Mariniflexile sp. TRM1-10: one gene and its partner. The protein of the gene in region 1 interacts with the protein of each later gene in a pairwise test. Links are inferred from orthologs where the notes say so. Each region holds a gene or a part of one and is shown in the gene's direction. Other genes may lie near its edges. The genes, in order: eno and rpe.

Region 1 (17,115 bases):
TGCCGATGTGCCTGATATGGAAGGCTTAGAATTAGCATCAAAAGTGTCTACTAAAGAACCTTACTATTTTGGAGATGCTAATGCCACTTATAAAATAGCAGCTTTGGACATCGGTATTAAAAAGAATATCCTTCGCAACATAGCAAAAAGAGATGCTTATATAAAAGTGTTTCCTTATAACGCTAAGTTTGAAGATTTAGAGGCTTTTAAACCAGATGGCTACTTTTTATCCAACGGGCCTGGCGATCCCCAACCTTTGGTTGAAGCGCAAACCTTAGCGAAAGAAATTATTAAAAGGGATTTACCATTATTTGGTATTTGTTTAGGACATCAAGTGATAGCGCTGGCAAATGGTGTTTCAACTTATAAAATGCATAATGGACACCGCGGAATTAATCACCCGGTAAAAAATATAAACACAGGAAAAGGTGAAATAACATCTCAAAATCATGGCTTTGCCGTGAATAGAGAAGAAGCAGAGGCACATCCAGATTTACAAGTGACGCATGTACATCTAAACGACCACACGGTTGCAGGATTAGCTATGAAAAGCAAAAATTGTTTTTCTGTACAATACCATCCAGAAGCCAGTCCAGGCCCGCATGATTCGTCATACCTTTTTGATCAGTTTATAGAGAATATAAAAAATAAGTAGTACGAAATCCTCAAAAAGATATAATTTTTTTTGAGGATTTTGTTTACTAAAACGTTATAGACGCTTTTTTGAATATTTCTGAAAGAACATCTCAAAATAAACAAGATTTAAGCGTAAATTTGAAATATTAAAAGTTTAAAAAATAACCAATTATGAGTGTAATAATTAATATCCATGCTAGACAAATTTTAGATTCTAGAGGGAATCCTACTGTTGAAGTAGATGTTGTAACCGAAAATGATATTTTAGGAAGAGCTGCAGTACCATCAGGAGCATCAACAGGAGAACATGAAGCTGTAGAACTACGCGATGGTGGTAAAGCATATATGGGTAAAGGTGTTTTAAAAGCTGTAGATAATGTAAATTCTATTATCGCTCCTGAATTATTGGGCGTTTCAGTTTTTGAACAAAATTTGATCGATCAAATTATGATAGATTTAGATGGCACCAAAAATAAATCAAAATTAGGAGCTAACGCTATTTTAGGTGTTTCTTTAGCGGTTGCAAAAGCAGCAGCAAATGAACTTAATATGCCTTTATATCGTTATGTTGGTGGTGTTTCTGCAAATACACTTCCTGTACCAATGATGAATATCATCAACGGTGGTTCGCATAGCGACGCGCCTATTGCATTTCAAGAGTTTATGATTATGCCTGTTAAAGCTAAAAGCTTCACACACGCTATGCAAATGGGAACTGAGATTTTCCATAATCTTAAAAAAGTATTACACGACAGAGGATTAAGTACTGCAGTAGGTGATGAGGGTGGTTTTGCACCAACTTTAGCCGGAGGTACCGAAGATGCTTTAGATTCTATTAAAGTTGCTGTTGAGAAAGCGGGATATACTTTTGGAGGCGATATAATGATTGCTTTAGATTGTGCTGCGGCAGAATTTTATGTAAACGGAAAATACGATTACACCAAGTTTGAAGGCGAAACAGGTAAAGTAAGAACATCGGCTGAACAAGCAGAGTATTTAGCTGAATTAGCTGCTAAATACCCAATCATCTCTATTGAAGATGGTATGGACGAAAACGACTGGGAAGGTTGGAAATTACTAACCGATAAAATTGGTGATAAAGTACAATTGGTAGGAGATGATTTATTTGTAACCAATGTAGAACGTTTATCAAGAGGTATTGAGCAAGGTATTGCAAACTCCATATTAATTAAAGTAAATCAAATTGGTTCGCTAACCGAAACCATTGCAGCTGTAAATATGGCTAAAAATGCAGGTTATACATCGGTAATGTCTCACCGTTCTGGTGAAACTGAAGATAATACGATAGCCGATTTAGCAGTGGCTTTAAACTGTGGTCAGATAAAAACAGGTTCTGCGTCTCGTAGCGACCGTATGGCTAAGTACAACCAATTACTTCGTATTGAAGAACAATTAGGTGAAGTAGCTTATTTTCCACAGGAAAAAGCATTCAAAATAAAATAAGAAAATTAATTTTTTTTAAAAAGCGGTTATTATTTTAATAATCGCTTTTTTTTTTGCATTAATTTCAAACAATTTGTTAAATGATTAAATCTTTGCTTTCAACACTTCTATTAATAAGGGGATATTTCGTAAATTAGCAATCCAATTTAAGAATTAAAAAATCATTCACATTTATGGCAAATACTGCGACCATTGAAGTCAACGGAAAAAAAATAGAGCTTCCTGTAATAGAAGGAACAGAAAAGGAACTAGCTATTGATATTTCAAATTTTAGAAGCGCATCAGAAGGTGTAATTACCATTGATCCGGGGTATAAAAATACAGGTTCTTGCGAGAGTGCTATTACGTTTTTGGATGGTGAAAAAGGCATTTTAAGATACAGAGGATATTCTATTGAAGAGTTGGCTGAAAAAGCCGATTTTTTAGAAGTTGCTTACCTTTTGATTTTTGGAGAACTTCCAACTAAAGAGCAAAACGAAAAGTTTCATAACGATATAAAAGCACAATCGGTAGTAGATGAAGATGTGAAAAAAATTGTAGAAGCATTTCCGAAATCTGCTCACCCAATGGGGGTTATTTCTTCATTAACCAGTGCATTAACAGCATTTAACCCTTCTTCAGTAAATGTAAATTCTGAGGCAGATATGTACAAATCTGTGGTGAAAATAATGGGTAAATTTCCAGTGTTGGTAGCTTGGACTTATCGTAAAAAATTAGGATTGCCATTAGATTACGGAGACGATTCTTTAGGTTATGTAGAAAATATTTTAAAAATGATGTTTAAAAAACCAAATGGTGATTATAAACAAAACAAAATATTAGTTGATGCTTTAGATAAATTATTGATTTTACATGCCGACCACGAACAAAACTGTTCTACATCTACCGTTAGAATTGTAGGTTCATCGCACGCAGGTTTATTCGCTTCACTATCTGCTGGTATTTCAGCACTTTGGGGACCACTTCATGGTGGTGCTAACCAAGCTGTATTAGAAATGCTTGAAGCCATAAAAGAAGATGGAGGTGATACTAAAAAGTATATGGCTAAAGCGAAAGACAAGGAAGATCCATTCCGTTTAATGGGCTTTGGTCACCGTGTTTACAAAAACTTTGATCCACGTGCTAAGATCATTAAAAAAGCTGCGGATGAAGTATTAAGTGATTTAGGTGTCGAAGATCCTATTTTGGATATAGCTAAAGGACTTGAAAAAGAAGCCTTGGAAGACAAATATTTTGTAGATAGAAAATTATATCCTAATGTCGATTTCTACTCAGGAATCATATATAGAGGTATGGGCATACCAACCGATATGTTTACCGTGATGTTTGCATTAGGACGTTTGCCAGGTTGGATTGCACAATGGCGTGAAATGCGTTTACGCAAAGAGCCAATTGGAAGGCCAAGACAAATTTATACAGGAGCTACCGAAAGGTCTTTTGTACCCATAGAAAAAAGATAATTTTTAGTGTAAAAAAATAAGAAGCTCCATGACTAAACATTGTGGAGCTTTTTTATATTTACACCATGCTAGAACTCAATATAAAAAACGAAATCTCAAGGTTAAGAGCCGTTATTTTAGGAACTGCCGAAAGTAACGGTCCCATACCACGTGTAGAGGATTGTTATGATCCTAAAAGCATCGAACATGTATTGGCTGGCACATATCCTCAAGAAGCTGATATGATTCTAGAAATGGATGCTGTGGCAGCCGTTTTTAAAAAGTATGATGTTCAGGTTTTTAGACCTCAAGTTATTAAAGATTGTAACCAGATATTTTCGCGTGACATTGCCTTTGTTATTGAAGACAAAATTATTAGAGCTAATATTTTGCCAAACAGAGAACCTGAAATTGAAGCCATTCGCTATGTTTGGAATCAAGTTGATAGAAAAAACCGTATTGTATTACCACCAGAATGTCATGTAGAAGGAGGTGATGTGGTACCTTGGAATGATTATATTTTTATTGGGACCTATTCTGGTGAAGATTATCCTGAATTAATAACAGCCCGTACCAATATGGATGCGGTTATTGCCATACAAGAATTGTTTCCGGAGAAAACGGTCAAGTCGTTCGAACTTAGAAAATCCAACACCAATGCCAAAGAAAATGCCCTGCATTTAGATTGCTGTTTTCAACCTTTAGGCAAAGGAAAAGCCATCATACATAGAAATGGGTTTTTAATAGAACGTGAGTATAATTGGCTGGTTAATTTCTTTGGAAAAGAGAATGTTTTTGAAATTACCAAACAAGAAATGTATGATATGAACAGTAATATTTTTTCAATTTCTGAAGATGTTATCATCTCAGAAAAAAACTTTACACGACTAAACACATGGTTGCGCCAACAAGGGTTTACGGTTGAAGAAGTACCTTATGCAGAAATTTCAAAACAGGAAGGCTTGTTGCGTTGTACCACCATGCCTTTAATTAGGGATTGATTTTAAATTAATTTGTAACAATAATTTTTTGAACAGAGCTTCTGTTCATGTAATTAATCGCTACAAAATATATCCCAGCATTTAAATTATTACAATTAATTTCTAATTCATGGGTACCTGTATTTTTAAAACCTTCAAAAATAGTCGCTATTTCTTCTCCATAGACATTAATCAATTTAATAGAAACTTTTGAAGATTCTGCTAGTTGGTATTTCAATAGGCCAAATGATAGGATAGGGTTGGGGAAAATTTGACTCATCGATTGATTGTCTTCAGCATTTTTTACATTTAAATTTTGTCCAATCTCCATAAAATCTTCAGGATTAAGTGCATCATGAGTTACTTTTACAGAATGGATAGCTCCTTTAAACCATGAAACCTGATTCATTCGAACACCTAATGAGGTTTGTCCAGAATTTACAACTTGATAATTTACGGTGCCTTCCAGCTCTTTTTCTCCATTAACATAATGCACCATGCCGCCATCTTTAAACACTAAAGCTGCGTGCACCCATTCATTCAAATTGTGAGCATAGGCGTAATCTAATAATGCTTGACTAGAACTTCCCGATTTTATAAACGTATCAAGGCTCCAGTTCATATGGTCGTTATTTCGCAATTCTATAAGTATTCTATTATTGTCGTCTTGCTGTAAATGAAGAAACCGCTGTTCTATACCTCCGCCAGTATAAGGTTTAAAAATAATTTCAATAGTAAATGCAGTTGCTCCAGCTACAGGATTGTTGTTTACAATTAAGCCATCACCAATACCATTAAATTCAACAACATCGCCTATTTCCGTATTTATGATCTTAGGGTTTCCAATAACCTGTACATTATTTTCGCCAATTTGGGAAAGATTATCAACACGCCAAAATTTAATATCAGCTTGAGCCTGTATGATTAATGAGGTCATACATATTAAAATTAATAAAATAGTTTTTTTCATTTTAATTTTTTAGATGCAAAGAGAAAATTTAAAAACGCTTAAATATAAAGGTAGAATAGTAAATTGGTTATTAACGAAGTTATTATTTTTTTTAACATAAAAGCAATGATAGTAATCTGAGTTCATTATATAAATAGTTATACTTTTGTAATATAAATTATGTTATGCAACAGACTACAAACACCATTTTAATGATTCGCCCTATAAATTTTAGGATGAACGAACAAACGGCGGTAAACAACTATTACCAAAAAGTAATAGATACTATATTGCCACAAACGGTTAATGCCAAAGCGCAACAAGAGTTTGATGGCTTTGTTGAAAAGCTTCGTGGAGTTGGTGTAAATGTCATTGTGGTGAATGATACTAATGAATTTGATACGCCCGATGCTATTTTTCCAAACAATTGGGTGTCGTTTCACGAAAATGGCAATGTTGGTTTGTACCCTATGTTTGCAGAAAACAGACGTTTGGAACGTAATGAAGATGTGCTTGAAGCTGTCGAAAATGCAGGCTTTGTTATTAAAAATATTTTTGACTACACAGATGCAGAGGAAGAAGGTGTGTTTCTTGAAGGCACTGGAAGTGTATTGCTGGACAGGGTAAACAGAAAAGCCTATTGTGCCTTGTCTCCCAGAGCTGACGAAGAGTTGTTTATTGAATTTTGTGAAGATTTTGAATACATGCCCGTTATTTTTACGGCAAACCAAACCGTAAATGGGCAACGAAAAGCCATTTACCATACCAATGTTATGATGTGTGTGGGGGAAACCTTTGCGGTTATTTGTTTAAGTAGTATTGATGATAAAAAAGAGCGTAAGAATGTCATTGACCATTTAAAGCAAGATGGTAAAGACATCATTGATATTACCGAAGCACAGGTCAATAATTTTGCTGGTAATATGTTACAAGTTAAGGGAGCTAATGATGAGCGGTATTTAGTGATGAGCCAAGCAGCTTACGATTCTTTAACTGCAAGTCAAATAGAAAGGCTTAAAAAACATACCAATATACTTTCCAGTTCTTTGGATATTATTGAAGCTTGTGGTGGTGGAAGTGCACGCTGTATGATAGCTGAAGTGTTTTTGCCTAAAGCTTAGAGCCTGTTTAAATTTGTATCAATTGGATCTTCTATACCCCTTTTTGCGCCAAATTTCGTTGAAACCTCATCAAATGGCCCTGCCATTATCTTCGATTTCGCCTCATTTTGCATCAAAAATGAGCTATAGAAGATCCAATTGATACAAATTTAAACAGGCTCTTAATTTGAATTGAAACTGGGTTTGCGTTAGGGATGGCAGTGAAAATCCTTTTTGAGAGACACGAACAAAAAGATTGCAACGAACAGCCCGACCCTTGGGTAACGCCCAAATAAACACTACGACGGTCTAGATTTTGGTAATTGCACGTAAAAGGTACTACCAACATTAACGGTACTTTCTACCCAAATTTTACCATTGTTTAATTCTACCAGTTCTTTACAAATTGATAACCCTAAACCTGTGCCTTTTTCGTTATTGGTGCCTACGGTAGTAAACGAGCTGCTTTTAAATAATTTGTCTATATTTTGTTTAGAAATACCAACCCCTGTATCGGCAATGCTAATAATACAGCTACCGTTACTTATGTGGTTTGAAATGGTAATGGTGTCGCCATTTTTACAAAATTTTAAAGCATTGGCAAGCAAATTTTGTATAACTATCTCAAACATACTTCTATCGGCATAGGCAAAATCGCGTAGCGAATGGTCTATTAATTTGATGCCTTTACTTTCCATGCGTTGTTCTATAAGCCTTATTTTTTCCTCAAAAACCTCCTGAACATCGAACAATGTTGGTTTGGGTTCTAATGATTGCATTTGTGATTTAGACCAATTTAATAAGTTAAATAGCAACAACGAGGCATTGTTGGCGTTTTCACTTAGTTCTGGAATTAAATTATCGAATTCTTCTCTAGATAAAGAACCATCCTTTAATAAATCTATAAAGCCATTTATTGAAGAAAGCGAGTCTTTTAAATCATGCGATACAATTGAAAACAATTTATCCTTTACATTATTAACGTTTTCTAAATGCTTGGTTTGCTCTTGAAAGGCTTCGTTTTGTAATTCAATTTTAAGATTTTTTTCTTCTAATTCTTGAGTGTATTTTATGTTATTATTTCGCTTTAAATAAATTAATATTAAAAAGGTAGAAACAATGGCAAGTGCTGCTAAAAGTCCGTAAAAAATCAATTTGAACTTATCTGATTTTTCATTTAAACCAATATAGGAATTGCTGGTGTCAGTTTCAGTAAGGTTGTTTGTCAACTCTTTTTCAAAATCTGGATTGAAGTCTAATTGAATCGAATCTGGATGTTTTGAATTATTGGAGTTATTTAGGCTGCTTTTTAAATTATAATACTCACGTTGCCACATAAAAGCGCTTTCAAATTTGTTTTTTGTAGAGTCTAAGGCAATCATTAATTTATAATATTTAAGTAACTCCGGTTTGTTATTAATGCTTTTGGCAATAACACCCGCCTCATAAAGTTGCTGTTCGGCTAAAACTAATCGGTTGGTTTGTAAATTTAATTCTCCAAGACTATTTAAAGCCAATAATATGCCTTCTTGATTATTAAGCTTTCTGTTAATATTTAAACCCTCAATTAAGTATTGAGATGCTTTTTCGTAATCGTTGAATTTTAAGTATTCGGCACCTAGTTTTGGATAAATAATAGCTTGTAGAGAGTCTATATTTGTCGTTTTACCATCCAAAATCTTTTGGTAATATTCAATAGCTTTTCTGTTTTCGTTTTTAGATGAATATAGTTCCGCTAACTGGTGGTACGATTGCGTAAGTGCAGTATTATCGTTTAATTGTGTTTGAACTTCTACAGCTTTTAAGTTAAATGCTATAGCTCTATCAATGGCATCTATATTTTGATATGCTTTTGCTAAATTGCTATAAGCCAAACTAAGGTCTTTTTTAAGATTTTGTTTTTCTAATTCTTTAATGGCTGACAGCGAATATTGTAATCCTTTGGAATAATTACCACGTTTAATTTCTATAAAGCCAATACTGTTGTTAACTTTTGCAATCCCGAGGGCATCATTTAAATGTTTAAATAGTTCTTTAGCTTTTTCATAGCCACTTATGGCATTAATATAGTCTCCTTTTTGAGCGTAAATAAGCGATTTAAAATAGGTTGTTTCGGCAATGCCTTTTGTGTAATTTAGATTGGTTGAAAGTTTTTCGCTTTCAATAGTATATTTTAAAGCCTTATCATAATCCTCAATCTCATAAAGTGATTTAATAAGCTTTAAAGAGGTTTTTATTTTTAAAGAATCTTGGGTTTCATAAGCAAGTTGTATGTAAAGACTATCCAACTCTTTGGTTTGAGAGAAACCTAAGAATACAGATAAAAGAATAATTAAAATAATTATTTTCCTCATACTAGCATTATATTACAACAAGTAATAAAACCATAATTAAGTATGTCTTATTTGAGGGAAATAAGTATTACCTATTAAGCTGTAATGTTTTTTAGTTGGTTAAAAAAAATCCGTTGAATGGATGATTAATAGCTTTACTTAACAAAAGTTAGAAAAAGCATCATCAAAATCTAATTTCTGCGTTTTTCTACCAATAAATTAGATAAAAGGATATACCAAAAAGAGGCAAAAATCCGACGAATAGATTAACGGCAAAAATCATGGAAAAAGAGCACTTTTATCGACAAAATGCACATCTATTTTAATGGCTTTTTTGAAGGTTTTTGATGATGCATTTTACTTGGATGGTAGGAACTATTTACCTTGTTTTTAATAAACCAAATTTTGCAATAATCCTTTAATAAAAGTTTTATCTTTGCTCTCCTAAAAAACACACTATTAATGAGCCTTCAAGAAACTTTATCAAACCAAGTAAAACAAGCCGTTTTAGCATCTTTTAATATGCAATTGGAATCGGTGGAATTTCAAGCCACGAGAAAAGAATTTGCGGGAGATATTACCGTGGTAATATTCCCCATGTTGCGTTTTATTAAAGGAAATCCAGTTCAAATTGGCGAAACCATTGGTAATTATTTAGTGGAAAAAGTTGTAGAGGTTAAGGCATTTAATGTTGTAAAAGGGTTTTTAAACATTGAAATTAGCGATGCTTATTATTTAAACTTTTTTAATAGTATTAAAGATGAAAAAACCTATGGTTTTGTATCACCAGAAGCAGACGATAAAGCTATTATGGTTGAATATTCGTCGCCAAATACCAACAAACCCTTGCATTTAGGACATGTTCGAAACAACCTTTTAGGGTATAGTGTCGCTGAAATTTTAAAAGCATCAGGTAAAAAAGTTTATAAAACGCAAATTATAAACGACCGAGGCATTCATATTTGTAAAAGCATGTTGGCTTGGAAGCTTTTTGGTAACGGAGAAACTCCAAAAAGTACTGGTTTAAAAGGCGATAAATTGGTAGGTAATTATTATGTGAAGTTTGACCAAGAATATAAGAAAGAGATAGAAATGCTAAAAGCTTCTGGTAAAACTGAGGATGAAGCCAAAAAAAGCGCCCCACTTTTGTTGGAAGCTCAAAACATGCTTCAAGAATGGGAAGCTGGCGATGAAGAAACCGTAGCGCTTTGGAAAAAAATGAATGGTTGGGTATATGATGGTTTCGCCGAAACTTATAAAAATTTAGGCGTTGATTTTGATACCCTATATTACGAAAGTGATACCTACTTATTAGGGAAGGAATTTGTTGCCGAAGGCTTAAGGTCGGGTGTGTTTATACAAGAAACTGATGGTTCGGTTTGGTGCGATTTAACCGAAGATGGCTTGGATAAAAAAATAGTGCAACGTTCAGACGGCACAGCCGTTTATATGACGCAAGATATCGGTACAGCTATACAACGAATTAAAGATTTTCCAGATGTAGGCGGTATGGTTTATACCGTGGGTAACGAGCAAGATTACCATTTCCAAGTACTGTTCTTAATTTTGAAAAAGTTAGGGTTTGAATGGGCTAAAAACCTATATCATTTAAGTTACGGTATGGTTGATTTACCTAGTGGAAAAATGAAAAGCAGGGAAGGAACCGTGGTTGATGCCGATGATTTAATTGATGAAATGGCTTCAACAGCAGGCGAAATATCGGAAGAGTTAGGGAAATTGGATGGTTATAGTGAAAAAGAAAAGCAAGCGTTATATAAAACCATTGGCTTAGGTGCTTTAAAATATTATATTCTTAAAGTCGATCCTAAAAAACGTATTTTGTTCGACCCCAAGGAATCTATCGATTTTCAAGGCAATACAGGGCCCTTCATTCAATATACTTATGCAAGAATTCAGGCTATTTTAAGAAAAGCAGATTTTGATTTATCTGTTAATATAGATATACCGCTTCATGCAAAAGAAAAAGAACTATTAAAGCAATTAGAATTGTTTCCTGAGATTATTCAAAATGCAGCTTCACAACACAGTCCGGCATTGGTTGCTAATTATACATACGACTTGGTAAAAGAATTTAATTCGTTTTATCAAAATGTTTCTATTTTAGGCGCAGATAATGAAAATGAAAAAGTGTTTAGGGTACAGCTATCAAATAAAGTAGCACAGACTATTAAAAACGCGTTTAGCGTTTTGGGAATACAGGTACCTGAACGTATGTAACAAATAGTATTTGGTGAAATGAACTTTTTATCTTCCGTACAAAAAATACTTATTTACTAAGTCGATATACAAGCGTTTCGCTTCGTTTTGGGAAATATCTTTTGCTTGAAACAATGCATTGGTTTTAAAAGCATTTATAATGGCTTTTTTACTGCCAGGGCGACTGTAATTATTGGTGGCTTTTTTGTAATAGGCATACAGGTTTAGAAGCACATCGGCAGGAAAAGGTTCGGTGTAGGCATTTACACGTTCAACCGCATCTAGAAATTCTATTTCTAATTCTTCATCAGTCATTTGTTTCTGCAATAATACTTTCACCTCCTCGAACTTTTTGGTTAAGTTGTACTTTTATTTTTGTTCCTATTGGTAAAAATAAATCAACCCTTGAACCAAATTTTATAAATCCAGACTCACCACCTTGGATTACTTTATCGTTTATTTTAGCATAGTTCACAATACGTTTTGCCAAAGCTCCGGCTATTTGTCTGTATAATACTTTGCCATAAGTTTCATTTTCAACAACAACTGTAGTACGTTCGTTTTCTTCGCTAGCTTTAGGATGCCATGCAACTAAATATTTGCCAGGATGGTATTTACTAAATATCACATTGCCGCTAATAGGGTAACGTGTAACATGAACATTTATTGGAGACATAAAAACACTTACCTGTAAACGTTTGTCGTTAAAATATTCTTTTTCAAAAACTTCTTCAATAACAACGACTTTACCGTCAACAGGAGACACAACACTTTTGTTATTTAAAGCAGTACGACGTTTTGGGTTTCTGAAAAATTGAAGAATAAGTATTAAAAATATTAATAACACACTTAAAACAATGGTTCGTAACCAAGTTATGGGTATGAAACTGTCGGCCAATAAAGAACAGCCAACAACAAATACAAATGTTAGAAATATTATTTTATGTCCTTCTTTATGAAACATAGTGTAAAATTCTTAAAAATAAATAAATAAAAGGAGCAGCAAAAATAATGCTGTCCAATCGATCCAACAAGCCACCGTGACCAGGCATTATAGTACCACTGTCCTTTACGTTTGCTTGTCTTTTGAACTTAGATTCTATTAAGTCGCCCAACGTACCAAATACGGTTATAATGATACCTAAAATAAGCCAACTTGTAAAATCTAAAGTTTGTGTAAAGGTAGCAATAAAATAACTTGCTATGCACGAAAAAAGCAAACCTCCTAGAAAACCTTCTACTGTTTTTTTTGGTGAAATTTTTTCGAAAAGCTTTTGTTTACCAAAATTTTTACCAATTAAATAAGCAAAAGAATCGTTCACCCATACTAAAATAAAAGCTCCTAATAGAATGTTCGGATTGTAGTTTTCATGATAATCGGCTATTAAAACTAAAAAAACAAAAGCGCTTGAAATGTAAAAGGTGGTTAATATAAATTGTTTAGAAGTAAATAGTGGTGTTGTTTTTTCTGAAAACAAGTCTTTAATTAAAAACAATTCAATAAATATAGTTAGTACCATTAGTATTTGAATAGCTTCGTCGATACCGGCATTTGTATTTAAAATGAGCTGCCAATACACAAAAAAAGCATATAGGACACCAAATATAAAATACGGGATGATGTTTTTAAGCTGGATGAGCTTTTTAAATTCGGCTAAACAAACAATGCCAAACACAAAAAACAAAGCAATTAGTGATTGTAGATGGCTTAAACACAGAATTAAAAGCAAGACATAGAGTAAACCAGAAAGTGATCGAATAAGAATTTCTTTCATCTTATAAGTCTTCTAAAAGAAGTAGGTATAGGTTTTTGGCACTACTTCCATAGCTTAAAAAATCTTTTTCGTCGTTAGATTTAAAATGTTTTATGGTTGTAATGTTTGTTGGAATTTTTTGTTTGTTTTTAGCCTTTATACCTCTTAAGCCTTCACCAATATTTTCGACGATCTGACTTGTTGTTGCAAAAACAATAAAGTTAGCAGGTAATTCAGGTAATTTTTTTTCGAAAATTTGTTTTGAGGAAATAAGCAGGGAACCATCGTTTGCAATTAAATTTTCACAAGTAGTTAAAAAAATAGTGGAATTGCTAATGTTAGTAGTAGGCTTTAAATTGGAGTCTTTAAATTTATCTTTTATATTCTCGTCCAATATCAGTGTTTCCTTGTCGTCCCAATTGTTTTCCTCAACAATGTGTTGTAAATTCTGGAATATTTCATTTAAATTTTCACAATACAAAAACTTTCCGCCATTACCTTTAAAGTTTATGGTAAACTTTTCGTCAATTGGCAGTTTTATTTCAGGCATGTATTTGCCTCTTTCAGAAGACTTTACTCCTTCATCTGATTGATCTGGTTTCAGTCCGAAAATTTTTCTAAAAAGGCTCATTTAGTAAGCTGCTATTAATATAATTCTTTTTGAGGTTATCAAATATAAAAAATCTTAAACTAAACACGTGTTTAATTTAAGATTTTTACTAATTATCTAAACATTATAGTCGATAACTTGTTTTATTGATTATCAACGTCTTCTTTTTGAAAAGCACGTTCACCAAATATTTTCTCTAAGTTGTCTTTAAAAATAACCTCTTTTTCAAGAAGAACTTCTGCTAGTTCTGTAAGTTTATCTCTGTTATCTTCAAGTAATTTAATAGCACGTTTATATTGTGTTTCAATAATGTCTGAAATCTCTTTGTCTATTAATTCTGCTGTTTGTTCGCTATATGGTTTTGTAAAACCATATTCGTTTTGCCCAGAAGAATCGTAATAGGTTAAGTTGCCAATTTTGTCACTTAGCCCATAAATGGTAACCATGGCTCTTGCTTGTTTGGTTACTTTTTCTAAATCGCTTAATGCACCTGTAGATATTTTATTGAAAATAACCTTTTCGGCAGCGCGACCACCTAAAGCAGCACACATTTCGTCCAGCATTTGTTCTGGGTGAACAATTAAACGTTCTTCTGGCAAATACCATGCAGCACCTAAAGAACGTCCACGTGGTACAATGGTAACTTTAACCAATGGTGCAGCATGTTCTAACATCCAACTAACTACGGCATGACCCGCTTCGTGGAATGCCACGGCTCTTTTTTCACTTGGGGTAATAATTTTATTTTTCTTTTCTAAACCACCAATAATTCTATCTACGGCATCAAGAAAATCTTGTTTGTCAACAGACTTTTTGCCTTTCCTTGCAGCTATTAAAGCGGCTTCGTTACAAACATTTGCAATATCGGCACCAGAGAACCCTGGCGTTTGTTTTGATAAGAAATCAAGGTCTAAGTCTTTTGCTTTTTTAAGAGGTCTTAAATGCACTTCAAAAATTTCCTTGCGCTCACGAACGTCTGGTAAATCAACATAAATTTGTCTATCAAAACGACCTGCACGCATTAAAGCGGTATCTAAAATATCGGCTCTGTTGGTTGCGGCAAGTACGATAACATTGGTATTTGTACCAAAACCATCCATTTCCGTCAGTAATTGATTTAAGGTGTTCTCACGTTCATCATTACTTCCAGACATGGCGTTTTTTCCTCTGGCACGACCAATGGCATCAATTTCATCAATAAATATAATTGAAGGTGATTTTTCTTTAGCTTGTTTGAATAAATCTCGAACACGAGAAGCACCAACACCCACAAACATTTCAACAAAATCGGAGCCGGATAGTGAAAAGAAAGGTACTTTAGCCTCGCCCGCAACCGCTCTCGCTAATAAGGTTTTCCCTGTTCCTGGAGGTCCTACAAGAAGTGCGCCTTTTGGTATTTTCCCTCCTAAAGAGGTGTATTTTTCAGGGAACTTAAGGAAATCTACAATTTCCTGAACTTCTTCTTTAGCACCTTCTAGACCTGCTACATCTTTAAAAGTCGTTTTTACTTCGGTATTTTGATCAAAAAGTTTGGCTTTTGATTTTCCTATATTGAATATCTGACCTCCAGCACCACCTCCAGCACCACCAGACATACGGCGCATAATAAAAATCCATACTGCAATAAGTAAAATAAAAGGCAAAATGCTCATTAAAAGGCTGCCCCAATTATCGGTTTCAGTATCAAATTTTATAATAGGTTTACTAGGTAAATCCTTAGCAACTTCATTTAACTGGTTTTCAAAATTTTGAAGATCACCAAACTCAAATTTATAGTTTGGCAATTTTGTGGCAGATGGAAGAAATGTTGTAGGTTTCGATTTTTTATGAATCTCTTTATTCTCCGCTTCTGAAGTTAAATAAACTTTAGCTACTCGCGTGTTTTTTATAATATCAACTTGAGCAACATCACCAGCTTCCAAAAATTTAAAAAATTCTGAAGGAGTTGTAGCACTTCCATCTTGATAAGAGTTGTTGCTGAACAATTGAAACCCTAGAAACAGGGCTATTAATATACCGTAAATCCAGTAGGGACTGAATTTTGGTTTGTTCTCATTTATTTTTTTTTTATCGTTTGCCATCCTTAATTTTTAATAACTAGTTTGTATAACTGTTGTTTTTGCATCACCCCAAAGGCTTTCAATGTCATAGTACTGTCTTATTTGTTTTTGAAACACATGTACCACAACATTAACATAATCCATAAGTACCCATTCGGCATTATCCATACCTTCTGTGTGCCAAGGATGATCCTTAAGTTCTTTGCTTACTTTTTTCTGAACAGAATTAACTATAGCGTTAACTTGCGTGTTTGAAGTTCCTTCGCAAATTATAAAATAATCGCAAACCGTATTTTCAATCTCTCTTAAATCAAGAATATTTATTTCTTTTCCTTTAACGTCTTCAATGCCACTAATTATAACCGATATTAATTGGTCTGCACTTATATCTTTTTTCGCCATTAAAATTTTTTAAATTTTTGCAAAGTTATTATTTTTTTAGTTCTTTATGGCTTAAAATTATCATAAGATTTTATTGACTAATAATAACTATTTTAATGCATATAATCAAACTTAATGCCACCGATTCTACAAATAGTTATTTAAAAACACTTTGCACCAACGAGTGTGTTGCCGATTATACAGCTGTAGTGGCTAAGGAACAAACGAATGGAAGAGGGCAAATGGGTACGGTTTGGAGCTCGGAGTCGTCTAAAAACCTCACATTCAGCGTGTATAAGGATGTTTTGGGATATGATTTAGAGCATCCATTCTATATAAGTATTGTCACTTCACTGGCGATATTAAAGACCTTAAGATTTTTTTCTATTACTAAATTAAGCGTAAAATGGCCTAACGACATTTTGTCAGAAAACAAGAAAATATGTGGTATTTTAATAGAAAATGTGATTAAACAAAATAATTTCAGCAGTTCTATTATTGGAATTGGGCTAAATGTTAATCAAGTTGAATTTGATAATTTGCCTAAAGCATCTTCTTTGAGACTCATCTCTGGGCGTATTTATGATTTAGATGAAGTGACACAGGCTGTCATCAACAATTTAAAACATTATTTTAATATATTGAAGAAAGGACAAGTAGATGTTTTAAAAGCAAAATATGAAGCATCTCTTTTTAGAAAAAATAAACCTTCAACATTTCAAGATGCCGAAGGTTTGGTGTTTTCTGGTTTTATAAAAGGAATTTCAAATTCTGGAAATCTTCAAGTGTTGCTTGAAGATGCTGTTATAAAAGAATTCGATTTAAAAACAATTACTCTTTTATATTAAGAAACTGTTTAAATTTTATCTAAAAGCCATTTTTGTTTCTTTTTGACCCATATTTCGTTGAATTTTTTTCTAATAGCTCTGCTATTAAAAAAATCCGTCTCATCTGATCCAAAAATAATTCAAAAAAGCATCAATAAACAAAACTTAAACAGTTTCTAAGTGACTGTCTAAATAACTTTAGGAATGCTTGTAGCAAGTGTTTCTATAAATTTGCTTATGGGACCTTTAATCATCATAGCCATCATGGGGTTAAAGTCACCCGAAAATTCTAATTGCACTTCGCAAGAAGTCTCGTCTATTTTTGTGATATTACCAATAAGCGAAAAGTCTATTTTTCCGCCAGC
Region 2 (12,551 bases), 130 kb from region 1 along the record:
TGCCAAAGAGCTTACAAAGCCAGCCCGGATATCCGCGTTTAAGGGAGATTTTGGGATTTCCCCACTTACAAAATAGATGCTCTGCAAGATAAGTGAGAAATAAGATGAAAGATTAAATTTGTAAAAACTAAAAATAGATTGGCTTTACATCAGCATACACAAGGAACAAAAAACTATATACAACATACATGTATAACCATCAAAAATAATTACATCCATAAAATTATTAGCTCTTAAAATCTACCATCAAACGTTAAACCTTGTTAAAAATTTGCTTTTTTACTCATTTTCATTATATTACTAGTTATGATACATGAAGACAAAGCAAAATATTCAGACATTTTAGAGAACTCTATTACTTATTTAGAGAAGCACGGCTTTAAAAACATTCAAGCCGATGCTGATGGTTATGAAACCCCAAAATCTTATGCAAAAGCAGGTAGCAATATTACTATCACACCAGATATTGTTGCAGAAAAGGAAGGCAGAAAACATTATTTTGATTTAAGTTTAAAATCCGAAAAACCAAAACTATTAAAATCCAAATGGCTATTTCTTAACACCTTAAGCAATTTAAAATCGTCTAGATTTAGACTTATTACAGTTCGTGGGCATTATGCCTTTACACAAGAAATGTTGGAGGCAATAAATCTTAAGAACAAAACACTAATTAAGATTTAAAATAAAATCTTTAGAACTAAATTCTGCATTAACGACAGGAATGGCATCCTTTTATTTTTGTAAATAAAAGAAATAACGGATAGCGTGGCTATTTTAAAATTTTTACGCCTTGAAAAGGTTATTTCAATAATAAATCAAAACTTTTTGTAACATTTTTGATATAGTTACGTATAACTATTGAATAACAATATTCATTTTATAACTTACAGAAGAACTTTAGATGAGACAACTTAAAATCACGAAGCAGGTTACCAACAGAGAAACCGCTTCGTTAGACAAATATCTTCAAGAAATTGGAAAAGTTGACTTAATTACCGCAGACGAAGAAGTAGAATTAGCACAACGCATTAAAGCTGGCGACCAAGCTGCTTTAGAGAAGTTGACAAAAGCTAATTTACGTTTCGTTGTATCGGTAGCTAAGCAATATCAAAACCAAGGTTTAACATTGCCCGATTTAATTAATGAAGGTAATTTAGGTTTAATTAAAGCAGCACAACGTTTTGATGAAACCCGTGGTTTTAAATTTATATCGTATGCCGTTTGGTGGATTCGTCAATCGATCCTTCAAGCGTTGGCTGAACAATCACGTATTGTACGTTTGCCTTTAAACAAAATTGGTTCTATTAACAAGATTAATAAAACATTTGCGTTTTTAGAGCAAAGTCATGAGCGTCCACCAAGTGCTGAAGAAATTGCAAAAGAGTTGGACATGACTATTAACGATGTTAAAGAGTCTATGAAAAATTCAGGCCGTCACGTAAGTATGGATGCACCTTTAGTTGAAGGTGAAGATTCTAACTTATATGATGTATTAAATAGTGGTGAATCGCCTAACCCAGATAGAGAGTTATTACACGAATCGTTACGTACAGAAATTGAACGTGCTTTAGAAACTTTAACACCTCGTGAAGCAGACGTGATTCGTTTGTACTTTGGTTTAGGAAACCAACACCCAATGACCTTAGAAGAAATTGGTGAGACGTTCGATTTAACTCGTGAACGTGTACGTCAAATAAAAGAAAAAGCTATTAGAAGGTTAAAACACACTTCTAGAAGTAAAATATTAAAAACATATTTAGGTTAGTAGACTTTTTACGACTAAATAATAGTAACAAACAGTTACACATAACTGTTCGTTTTTTGATTGATGAAAGAACCCCCGGCTGATTACCGGGGGTTTATTTTTCTCCTCACCCTAAATCCCTCTCCAAAGGAAAGGGACTTCTAAAAGACTTTTCTATATTTGCATAAACTTTACAACACACCTTTATAATGAGTTCTAAATTAATTGCGCCTTCGCTACTTGCTGCCGATTTTGCTAACCTTCAACGCGATATAGAAATGGTAAACCAAAGTGAAGCCGACTGGTTTCATATAGACATTATGGACGGTGTTTTTGTACCAAATATTTCTTTTGGTATGCCTGTTCTACAGGCCATAACTAAATATACAAAAAAAACGGTTGATGTACATTTAATGATTGTTGACCCTGATAGATACATTAAAACATTTGCCGATTTAGGAAGCCATATTTTAACGGTTCATTACGAAGCCTGCACGCATTTACATAGAACGTTACAAGCCATTAAAGCCGAAGGTATGAAAGCTGGTGTTTCATTAAATCCACATACAAGCGTGAGTCTTTTAGAAGACACCATTAACGACATTGATTTAGTGCTTATTATGAGTGTAAACCCTGGTTTTGGTGGTCAAAGCTTTATTGAAAACACCTATGACAAAGTAAAACAGCTAAAAGAATTAATTACACGCAAAGGCGCTTCCACCATTATAGAAATTGATGGAGGTGTAACAACTGCCAACGCAAAAGCACTTACCGACGCTGGTGCCGATGTTTTAGTAGCGGGAAGTTTTATTTTCAAAAGTGACAATCCGCTTGAAACCATAAAGCAACTTAAAACTATTGCCAATACTTAGAGACTGTTTAAGTTTTATCCTTTGGCTCTTAATATTGTTTTATGTAATAGTTTAGCAAATCGGTAGTAGTTACTATACCTACCAAAACACCATTATCTACAACAGGCAGTGCATGAAACTCTCTTTCAGCTAAAATAGTAGCCGCTTCTTTTATAGTGGTATCGCTATTTATAGATACGATATGCTTACTCATCACCTGCTCTATTGTAAACGAATTATATACTACAGCATTTACATCATGCTCGTCCTTTGTGGTTTCAGCAAAACTAATTTTTAGTAAATCGGAATAACTTAACATCCCTATTATCACATCTGAACTAACAACTGGAATGTGTTTGATTCGGTGCTTATTAAAAAGCATTTCGGCTCTTTCTAAATTATCACCTCTTTTTAATGCAACAACACTTTTACTCATTATTTCTGAAACTGGTGCTCTTCGGTTCATTTTGTTTTTTATTAATTGAAAGATTAAATGATATTAAAACTGTTTTAACAAGTACTTTATAAGATCGGTAGTGGTAACAATACCAACTAATTTGTTATTATCCACAACAGGTAAAGCATGAAACTCTTTACTTGCTAAGATCTCTGCTACATCTTTTATTGAATTTGAAGTCGAAACCGTCACTATATGCTTCTTCATTACTTGTTTTATAGTAAACATATTATATACCATGGCATCGGCATTAGCATCGGAATCTGAATTATCTGTAATATCTGCGAAACTAAGTCGAAGTAAATCTGTATAACTTAGCATGCCTACAACGACATTGTCATTAACTACGGGCAAATGTCGTATATGGTGCTTTCTGAAAAGTCGCTCGGCTGTTTCTAAACTATCCTTCTTTTTTAATGTGACAACAGGTGCTGTCATTATCATTGAAATAGGCGCTTTACGTATCATGGCTTTTCAATTTTAGTTTTTACTATCACTAAAATTATAAAATCAAATTATAAAAAAGCATGATAAAAATCATGTAACCCAATGAATAAGTTTGTACCATTAAAATAATAAACGCCACCTGTTAGCAATTAATTTTTATAAAATAAAAATTGTTCACTATCTTATGGAGATATAACTTATTTAGGAGTGTATGCTGTGCACTTCCCCAAATTTTTAGTCTTAGTATATATAACTAAATATTAAAACTAAATATGTATGAAAAGAAAAAATTATTTTATGAAAAGTATGGCATTACTTTTTGTAGCGAGCATGGCACTATTTGCTTGCTCAAACGAAACACTACTTGACCCACAAACAGAGGCAGCAAGCATATTGCAAGAAAGCGCTAAAACAAGTTCTAAAAAAACCTCTGACACTAGGTTAGTTTTTACGACCAACCTTAGTGGTGCCAATGAAGTTCCTGCTAATGATTCTAAAGCTACCGGACAAGCTATTGTTGCTATAAGCAAAGACGAAAGCACCATTCACTATAAGTTAATTACAGCCAACATTGAAAATGTAAGGTTTGCTCATTTCCATTTGGCTCCAGTGGGCGTAAACGGAGGTGTTGTGGTTACATTATATGTAAATCCGAATGAACAGCCTTCCGGTCCAGCGAATGGTATTTTAGCAGAGGGTCATATTGCGGCTGAAGACATAACCGGTTCACTTGCAGGCGACATGCCAGGTCTTATAAGCGCCATGAGAAATGGGCTTATTTATGTAAATGTTCACACCTTTCCAACATTTGGCGGAGGCGAAATCAGAGGCCAGCTTTAAAGATTTGAGGCTAAAAGTCAAAGTCTATTTAGAAGTTAATTGTCACATTGAGCGCAGTCGAAATGCATTGGTAATCTGACCAACAAGGTTTTCGGCTGCGCTCAAACTGACATTGGGAGTTTACTTTTTATACAGTCTCATTTATATTGGTTCATTTAAAAAAGTCAAGATGAGTTCAATAATTAATAACATTAAAATTGAGCATTTGTTTTACTTTATCATAGACCTGCGGAAATTGCGACCTAAACTCTTTAGGTGTTTCAATAAAATTCTCAATGATTACAGCAACAAATTCAAACTGATTTGTGAAGGCATATTTCCTAAAATAATCCGACTCCTTTAATTTATTTCTTAAAGCTTCATTTGAAGCTAACATGCCCGACAACTCCTTAAACGAATCGCTAAAAATAGTTGAACTTACATCACGTTCTTTAATACTGTTAATATGTATGGCATGGGTAAACTCGTGTATGCCTAAATTAACATTATCATTATCGGCGTTAAATCCCTTTATAAAATCTTCCCATGAGAGTACTAAAGCGGCTAGCCTAGGGTTGAACTCTCCTTTATGATATGCTTTATTTGTTTTAGAATAAAAAGCGTTTGGGTATATGACGATTTTAGAAATTAAACCAATATAAAAATCCCGAAAACCAAACGTAAGCATAACAGCTGTTGCCGAAATTAGAACTTTTTTTTCATCATTAATTACAACACCATCTCTACCAATAAAATCTTTATCTTTAATAAAAGACGCCACACGGTGTTCAAAGTATTTTTTCTCTGTATTATTAAGTTTTTTATAAAATGAAAATTGATGCTGTAAAATATCTTTTTGCCTTTGATTTAAACGCCTTAACCGGAAATAAAAATGGTTATATAATGGTTTTTTTTGCTTTAGCACATAACCCATTTCTATCATTTTGAAGATATAACTCAAAATAATATAGGACAATATGACTAACAAAACTCCAATAAGAATTTTGCCGCCTAAAGTAAAGTCTTTAATAACCAGTAGGTTTAACATCAAGTAAAAACGTCTATTTTAAAAATTAATTATATATCAATACTATTTAATCTTTGAAACAACTAAGGGTCTTTATTAGGATCCTTTCAAATCTCTCAAATGGCACAAAGCTTAAAAGTACAAAACCTGAGCTTAAAATATTGAATTTTAAGCTCAGGTTTTTGATGAAGATTTTATTTGATAGAATTCTTTTTTTTGCTAAAAAGACTTATTTATGTTGGGCAATGAAGCTTTTTATTAAAAAAACAATATATGGATACACTTTTGAACAGTTTGGTATTTTGGGAATCTTATATTAAAGATGATTCAAAATAAGCGGTTTATAAAACATGAAACTGCTTATTTTGAAAATTGTTGTCAACTTTTAAAACTTAGTTTTTTACTTTGAATACTTTTTCTAAAATAGTATCCATTAAACACCATTTTGTTAATGATGATTGCAATAAATTGGCACCTACAAAAGCTGTAAACCACAACCAGTTTTGATTGACATATATAGCAAGTAATAAGCTTATTAGTATAAAGCTACCTGCAATGCCCCTAACGATTCTATTTTTCATTTTGAATAATTTTAATTTGATTTTTCTATATTTATAACGGCTACATGAATTTGTGACAAGCTTTCTTGTTGCTGGTTGAAATTATCGATTAATTCAAACAGCATGTCAACATTTTCCTTCTTGACAAATGCATAGAAAAGAATGGATTCCGTTTGGTTCATCTCACTCGAAAACCAATTAGATTCAACAGCATCTTCTGTGCTATCCCTATAACCTGTAACATCTCTAAATGAGAATGTCTTCACATCGGCTTCTTTTAATTGGAGTTTAATGTCGTTTTCAAACTCTTTGATTGCGGTAATAATAACTAGTTTCATTTCTTTGATTATGTATTACATTACTTTGATTATATATTACATTAATTAATGTTCCCATTTTTTTCTTTCAGTGATGTAATAAATCAGCGGTACTACAATAAGAGTAAGAAGCGTAGAAACAATAGCTCCAGCTACTAATGATATAGCCAAACCTTGAAAAATCGGGTCAAATAAAATAATTGACGCTCCAATAACAACTGCTCCTGTAGTTAACAAAATAGGTGTTGTTCTTACGGCACCCGCATCTAAAATAGCTTGCTTTAAAGGAATACCATCGTTTAATCTTATCTCAATAAAATCGATTAGTAAAACAGAATTCCTCACCATAACACCCGCCAAGGCAATCATTCCAATAAAAGACGTCGCCGTAAAGAACGCTCCTAAAATCCAATGACCAAGAACAATTCCAACTAACGATAACGGAATGGCAACCATCATGACCAAAGGTGTTTTAAAGTTTTGAAACCAGCCAACAATTAACATGTAGATAATAACTATAACGATTAAAAATGCAGTTCCTAAATCGCGAAACACTTCTAAAGTAATTTGCCATTCGCCATCCCATTTCACGGTAAAATCTGTTTCTTCGGTAGGTGAGTCCATATACAGTTCGTTAATTTCATAACCTTTAGGCAATTTTATTTTCTGAAGTTTTTCATTCATCCCTAAAATGGCATATACAGGGCTTTCCAGTGCACCAGCCATATCTGCCAGTACATAAACAACACGTTTTTGATCTTTTCTGTAAATAGTTTTTTCTAAGGTTTCTTTTTTAACCGACACCAAATCACTTACAGGGATTACATGTCCTCGATTTCCTTTTATTTTCAGGTTTTGAATATCCTGGAGTGATGTTTTATCTTTATCATCTAAAGAAAGCACTATACTTACCTGGTCGTTTGATGTTTCGTCATATATATTGGCTATAGGATATTCTTGAAGTAAATATGTTAAGTTTCCAACCACTTGCTGCGGAGCAATACCATTAAGCATGGCTTTTTCTTTATCTACCACCAGACGGTATTCAACTTGATTCGCTTCAACCATCCAATCGGTATCAACCACATCAACAGTATGCTCTAAAATATTTTTAACTTGTTGGGCCACTTTTATTTGCTCATCATAATCTGGTCCATAAACTTCAGCTACTAATGTAGAAAGCACTGGTGGTCCTGGTGGAACCTCAACGATTTTTACATTGGCATGGTATTTTTTAGCGATTTTTTGAATATTTGGTCGTACCTTTTTTGCAATATCATGGCTTTGTAACTCCCTATCTTCCTTATGTAACAGATTTACTTGTATATCTGCCATATTGCTACCGCCTCGTAAATCGTAATGACGTACTAAACCATTAAATGTAATAGGTGCAGAAGCTCCAACATAATTTTGGTAATCTACAACTTCAGGAACGGTTTTTAAGTAGTGTGCAATTTCTTGGGTAACAACGGCCGTCCTTTCTAAAGTGGTGCCTTCTGGCATATCAATAACTACCTGAAATTCATTCTTGTTATCAAAAGGCAACATTTTAACAGCAACCGACTTGGTGAAAAACATGAGTACGGAACCAACAAGCAGTAAAGCAGTAATGGCGAACATGACATGACGTTTTTTAGAACTGTTTAAAAACGGCTGCTCAATTTTTTTATATATTTTGTAGATTTTACTTGTTTCTAATCCTGCTTCTTCTTTATGGGTTTGCCCCGCTTTTTCCTGCAATAAATGATAGCCTAAATAAGGCGTTACGGTTAATGCAACGAATAATGATAATATCATGGCAATAGATGCGCCAATAGGCATCGGACTCATATAAGGTCCCATCATCCCCGACACAAATGCCATTGGCAATATAGCGGCGATTACTGTAAAAGTGGCCAGTATGGTCGGATTCCCTACTTCATTGATGGCATAAATGGCAGCTTGTTTAAATGGTAAACGCTTCATCTTAAAATGCCTGTGCATATTTTCGGCAATAATGATACTATCATCTACCACAATACCAACCACAAATACCAAAGCAAATAATGTAATTCTATTTAATGTGTAACCCAGCATATAATAAGCAAATAAGGTCAATGCAAAGGTTAATGGTACCGAGAAAAATACCACCAATCCACCTCGCCAACCCATCGCCAACATGACCAAAATAGTTACAGCCAATATGGCAACGCCTAAATGCAATAACAACTCACCTACTTTATCTGATGCGGTTTCACCATAATTACGTGTCACATCAACATGGACATCACTTGGAATTAAAGTCGATTTTAATCCATCCATATGCGTTAATATCTTTTCAGATATTTTCATGGCGTCTGCCCCTTTTACTTTTGAAATTGAAATGGTAACAGCAGGATATTCTGATTTAAAGTCTTTAAAACCATCATTAGCTTGCCCAAAACCAAAAGACACATAACTTTTCGGTGATGAAGGACCGTCAGTAATAGCAGCCACTTGTTTTAAATAAACAGGCATATTTTGATTAACGCCAATCACTAAATCTTCAACATCCTCCTTGGTTTCCAAAAAGCGTCCGGTAGTAATTAAATACTCCGTATCATTATTAACAAAACTGCCGGATTGTGAGCTGCTGTTGTTGGCTTTTACCATTTGTATAATGCCCAAAGCATCCACGCCACTTTCTGCCATTTTATCTTTATCTAAAGACACTTTTAATTCCCTATTTCTACCACCAATAACTTTAGTAATGGAAACATCTTTTACTTTTTCAATTTCCGAAATTAATTCTTCAGCAATTTGACGCAATTGATAATCATCATAGTTTTCACTCCAAAGGGTTAATCCGAGCATGGGCACATCATCAATAGAACGTGTTTTAACTATAGGTTGGTAAACACCTTCAGGAAACATATTTTTGTGCTTCATCAACTCATCATATAGTTTTACATAAGAGCGCTCTGTATCTTCACCAACATAAAATTGAACCACCATAACCGCTTGACCATTCATAGCCATACTATGAATATGTTCAACACCTTTAATGTTTGAAATAATCTTTTCTAAAGGTTTTATAACCCGACTTTCAACCTCGCCCGGATTTGCTCCTGGATAACCAACCATAATGTCGGCCATAGGCACATTTATTTGTGGTTCTTCCTCTCTAGGAATAAGAAATGAACTATATATACCAATAATCATCAAGCCAATCATCAACAAAATGGTAAGTTTTGAGTTGATGAAAAAATGGGCAATTTTACCTGAAATTCCTTCTTGCATGTTCGTTTATTTTTGGGCGTTTTAACAGGCTATCCGCTGTATCTTTTTTACTTGTTCTCGATACCTTTCGTTACCTCAAGGCACTCAATCTGACGTAAAAAAGGATGCCGCTACTATCCTTAACGCGTTTTTAACTACTCCAAAGCCAAAAAGCCTTATGAACTAATTTTTTAACTTATTTTGATTTCTTTTTAAAGTCTTTTATCAAACTACCTGCCTTAAGGGGCTGGAGATGGGATTACCTTAGCCCCGTTAAACAATTTGCCATCAGCCGAAATAATATATCTTTCATTGGATGATAAACCAGATAATACTTCTACTTGATCACCAAACGTTCTACCTAAGCGCAACCAACGTAATAACGCCGTATGACTTTCACTAAGCGTATAAATTCCAGAAAGTTGACCTTTAGTAACAAGCACTTCATTAGGTATCAAAACCATTTCAGATTTTTCTTGAGCCTTAATTGGAAATTGAACCGTTACAAACATGCCGGATAGGATTGAAGCGTCTGTTTTATCTAAAGCCACTTTCACCATATATTGTCCACCCGTATTTTTTGCAGAACTACTTACTTCGGTAACCTTACCTTCAACCGCTTTGCCAATTGATTTTACAAGGATATTGACAGGAGTTCCTGAATTAATTTTTGAAATGTCACTTTCTGGCACACTAGCCACCACTTCAAATTTCCCTGGTGTCTCTATAGCTATTAAAGGCATTCCTGGGTTTGCCATATCACCATTTTTAATGAATTTACCTGTAACAACACCATCAAAAGGCGCACGAATGTTAGCATAAGCAAATTGGGCATCTACTTCATTTTTCATTTGTTTTGCACCTTCCAATCTGGCTTTAGCCATATTATAATGCGCTGTTATGTCATCAAATTCCTTTTGAGATGCGCTATTTTCTGCAAACAAATTTTTAAAGCGGTTATAATCTTTTTCAGCATTTGTAAAGGCTGCTGTCGCTTCTGATATGCCTGCATTAACTTGTGACAGTTTAGCTTGTAAATCTGAATTATTAATAGCAACTAGTAACTGACCTGTTTTTACATAATCACCAACATTTACAGGCGTGTTCGTAATAAAACCCATCATGCGTGTACTTAAATTGGCACTTTTAACGGCTTGTATGGTTCCGCTAGCTGTTAAAAACGGTCTGTTACTATTTTCATTTATTGTGCTTACTTTTACCGGAATTGGCGGATTCCCTGCTATTGGTTTTTTCTCTTCACTACCACAGCTTACTGCTAAAAATGTGAATGCTAAAAAGGCTATTGTATGTTTAGTTTTCATCTATTTATTTTTTATTATTTTTAGAAGTTAATGTCATTCGCCAATAATCTTTTTGTTGATAGCAACATCATTGACATGGCTCGTTTCCTAGTTTTCATTAAGCTTTAGTTAAAAATTGTAAGTATGCTTGCGCATAGTTATACTCAAAAATGGTTTGGTAATATTCTAATTGTTTTTGTGCGAACTGTGTTTCTGCTATTAATAAGTCTGATGTTTTTTCCAAGCCTTCTTCAAAACGATTTGTTCTAATTCTTAAAGATTCATGGGATTGTTCCATGGCAAGTTTTGAAAGCTGTAATTTGTTTTCAGCATCCATAAACATACGTTTGGCTTTATTCAATTCTAACTGACTTTGTGATAGATATTGCTCGTATTGTAGTTTTGATTTTTCATATGCAGCGCTACTTTTTTGAGATTTCCCAAAACGCTTAGTACCATCCAAAATAGTCCAACTTAATTGGACACCCACTAAATAGCCATTCGCATCACCTTGAAAAACGTTGTCATCATATAATTCATAACTTCCAAAAGCATTTAAAGTAGGCAGAAACGTCATTTTATCAGCTTTGTTCATGCTTTCATAGGCGTTGGATGCTAATTGCATGGCTTTAATATCTGAACGTTCTGTGGATACTTGAGATGCTGCAACTAAATCAAAATTGTTGATCGTTAAACTATCTGTAGGTTTTAGTAGAGCATTGCTGGTATCGTTCATAAGGAATGATATATAATCTGAAGCGTTTTCAACATGACTCTTAGCCATTTGTAGCTGATTCTTCACCTCAGTAACTCTAACTTCTACAGCCAACACATCGGCTTGTTGTAAATAGCCTTGTTTAAAGCTGTTATCTGCTAATTTTTTATTTGATTCTGCTGCTTGAAGTGCCTTTTTTAAAACATCCACTGCTTTATAAGCTAATTGCAATTGCATATACGCTTTATTGACTTCAAACATCAAATAGTCATTGGTTCTTTCGATTTGAAAAGTCATGGCTTCCATCTTACTTTTAGCTGCTTTGCGCTGATAAAGCCCATCCATATTTATAAGTGGTTGTTTCACTTCAATGCGTGTTGCAAAATTTTGGGTTTGATCAGGATCATTTAATAATGCTGGGTTGAAATCATTGGCAGTCAATAGTTCCTGATTTAATTTTGAACCAAAAGCCATCAAAGGATTGGTTGTAGAAATCCCTGTATGGGACACTGCTATGTTTGGTAAAAAAATGGCATTGGTTTGTCTGTAATCTGCTCTAGCTTGATTGAAATCCTCTTTTGAAATTTTAATGGTTTGATTACCTTCTTTAACCCTGTTTAACACATCTGCTTTAGATATTGGAATAATATCTTGAGCATTAAGAATAGAAACAAAACTTAAAAAACAAAAAGTTAAAATGTATAAGTTGTTTTTCATTTGTTGATTTATTGTTTTTTATTATCAAATTGAAAGAGCCTTGAATTACTTTCGTTGATTGCAATCTCTATATTATGGCTCATTTAAATTATTATTTAACAGAGCAAATGTAGAGGTGTTTTTAAAGTCCTTTGGTAACCTATGTTACTTAGCATGGTAACTTATGTTACTTAATTACTGTAAAATATATTATTGATAATAACAATACAATGTAAAGATTGATAATGAAAAAAAACATGACTTTTGTTACCTAATAGCATATTATTCAATAACATACTGTTGAATAAAAAAAATCCTAAAAACTACAGCCTTTGCAATGTCAAAATTTGAGAAGAAGCTGTTTTTCATAATTCTTTTCA

What was found.
Region 2: the proteins of eno (region 1) and rpe interact in binary tests that used the Escherichia coli proteins (3 or more experiments, as listed by UniProt). The link is inferred for Mariniflexile sp. TRM1-10 from one-to-one orthologs.

Annotation. Positions count from the first base shown.
Region 1 is NZ_CP022985.1:457,642-474,756, reverse strand. What follows is about bases 1-2,953. They hold eno (phosphopyruvate hydratase), read left to right. Parts: upstream 1-807; coding sequence 808-2,100; downstream 2,101-2,953. Other genes in these bases: CJ739_RS02215 (citrate synthase), read left to right, coding at 2,274-2,953; carA (glutamine-hydrolyzing carbamoyl-phosphate synthase small subunit), read left to right, coding at 1-655. In the rest of the region: more of CJ739_RS02215, read left to right, coding at 2,954-3,560; CJ739_RS02210 (dimethylarginine dimethylaminohydrolase family protein), read left to right, coding at 3,626-4,540; CJ739_RS02205 (LamG-like jellyroll fold domain-containing protein), read right to left, coding at 4,548-5,489; citrulline utilization hydrolase CtlX, read left to right, coding at 5,654-6,589; CJ739_RS02195 (tetratricopeptide repeat-containing sensor histidine kinase), read right to left, coding at 6,868-8,922; argS (arginine--tRNA ligase), read left to right, coding at 9,364-11,139; CJ739_RS02185 (acyl-CoA-binding protein), read right to left, coding at 11,167-11,433; CJ739_RS02180 (phosphatidylserine decarboxylase family protein), read right to left, coding at 11,426-12,082; CJ739_RS02175 (phosphatidate cytidylyltransferase), read right to left, coding at 12,072-12,893; CJ739_RS02170 (LUD domain-containing protein), read right to left, coding at 12,895-13,503; ATP-dependent zinc metalloprotease FtsH, read right to left, coding at 13,626-15,563; rsfS (ribosome silencing factor), read right to left, coding at 15,573-15,944; CJ739_RS02155 (biotin--[acetyl-CoA-carboxylase] ligase), read left to right, coding at 16,040-16,771; CJ739_RS02150 (SRPBCC family protein), read right to left, coding at 16,939-17,115. UniProt on the Escherichia coli protein: Catalyzes the reversible conversion of 2-phosphoglycerate (2-PG) into phosphoenolpyruvate (PEP). It is essential for the degradation of carbohydrates via glycolysis.
Region 2 is NZ_CP022985.1:599,766-612,316, forward strand. Bases 949-3,784 are described here. They hold rpe (ribulose-phosphate 3-epimerase), read left to right. Parts: upstream 949-1,953; coding sequence 1,954-2,616; downstream 2,617-3,784. Other genes in these bases: CJ739_RS02860 (sigma-70 family RNA polymerase sigma factor), read left to right, coding at 949-1,765; CJ739_RS02870 (CBS domain-containing protein), read right to left, coding at 2,645-3,061; CJ739_RS02875 (CBS domain-containing protein), read right to left, coding at 3,095-3,520; CJ739_RS02880 (CHRD domain-containing protein), read left to right, coding at 3,776-3,784. In the rest of the region: CJ739_RS02855 (hypothetical protein), read left to right, coding at 307-681; more of CJ739_RS02860, read left to right, coding at 902-948; more of CJ739_RS02880, read left to right, coding at 3,785-4,339; CJ739_RS02885 (zinc-dependent peptidase), read right to left, coding at 4,515-5,366; CJ739_RS02895 (YgaP family membrane protein), read right to left, coding at 5,738-5,926; CJ739_RS02900 (hypothetical protein), read right to left, coding at 5,938-6,243; CJ739_RS02905 (efflux RND transporter permease subunit), read right to left, coding at 6,289-9,480; CJ739_RS02910 (efflux RND transporter periplasmic adaptor subunit), read right to left, coding at 9,699-10,781; CJ739_RS02915 (TolC family protein), read right to left, coding at 10,879-12,192. UniProt on the Escherichia coli protein: Catalyzes the reversible epimerization of D-ribulose 5-phosphate to D-xylulose 5-phosphate.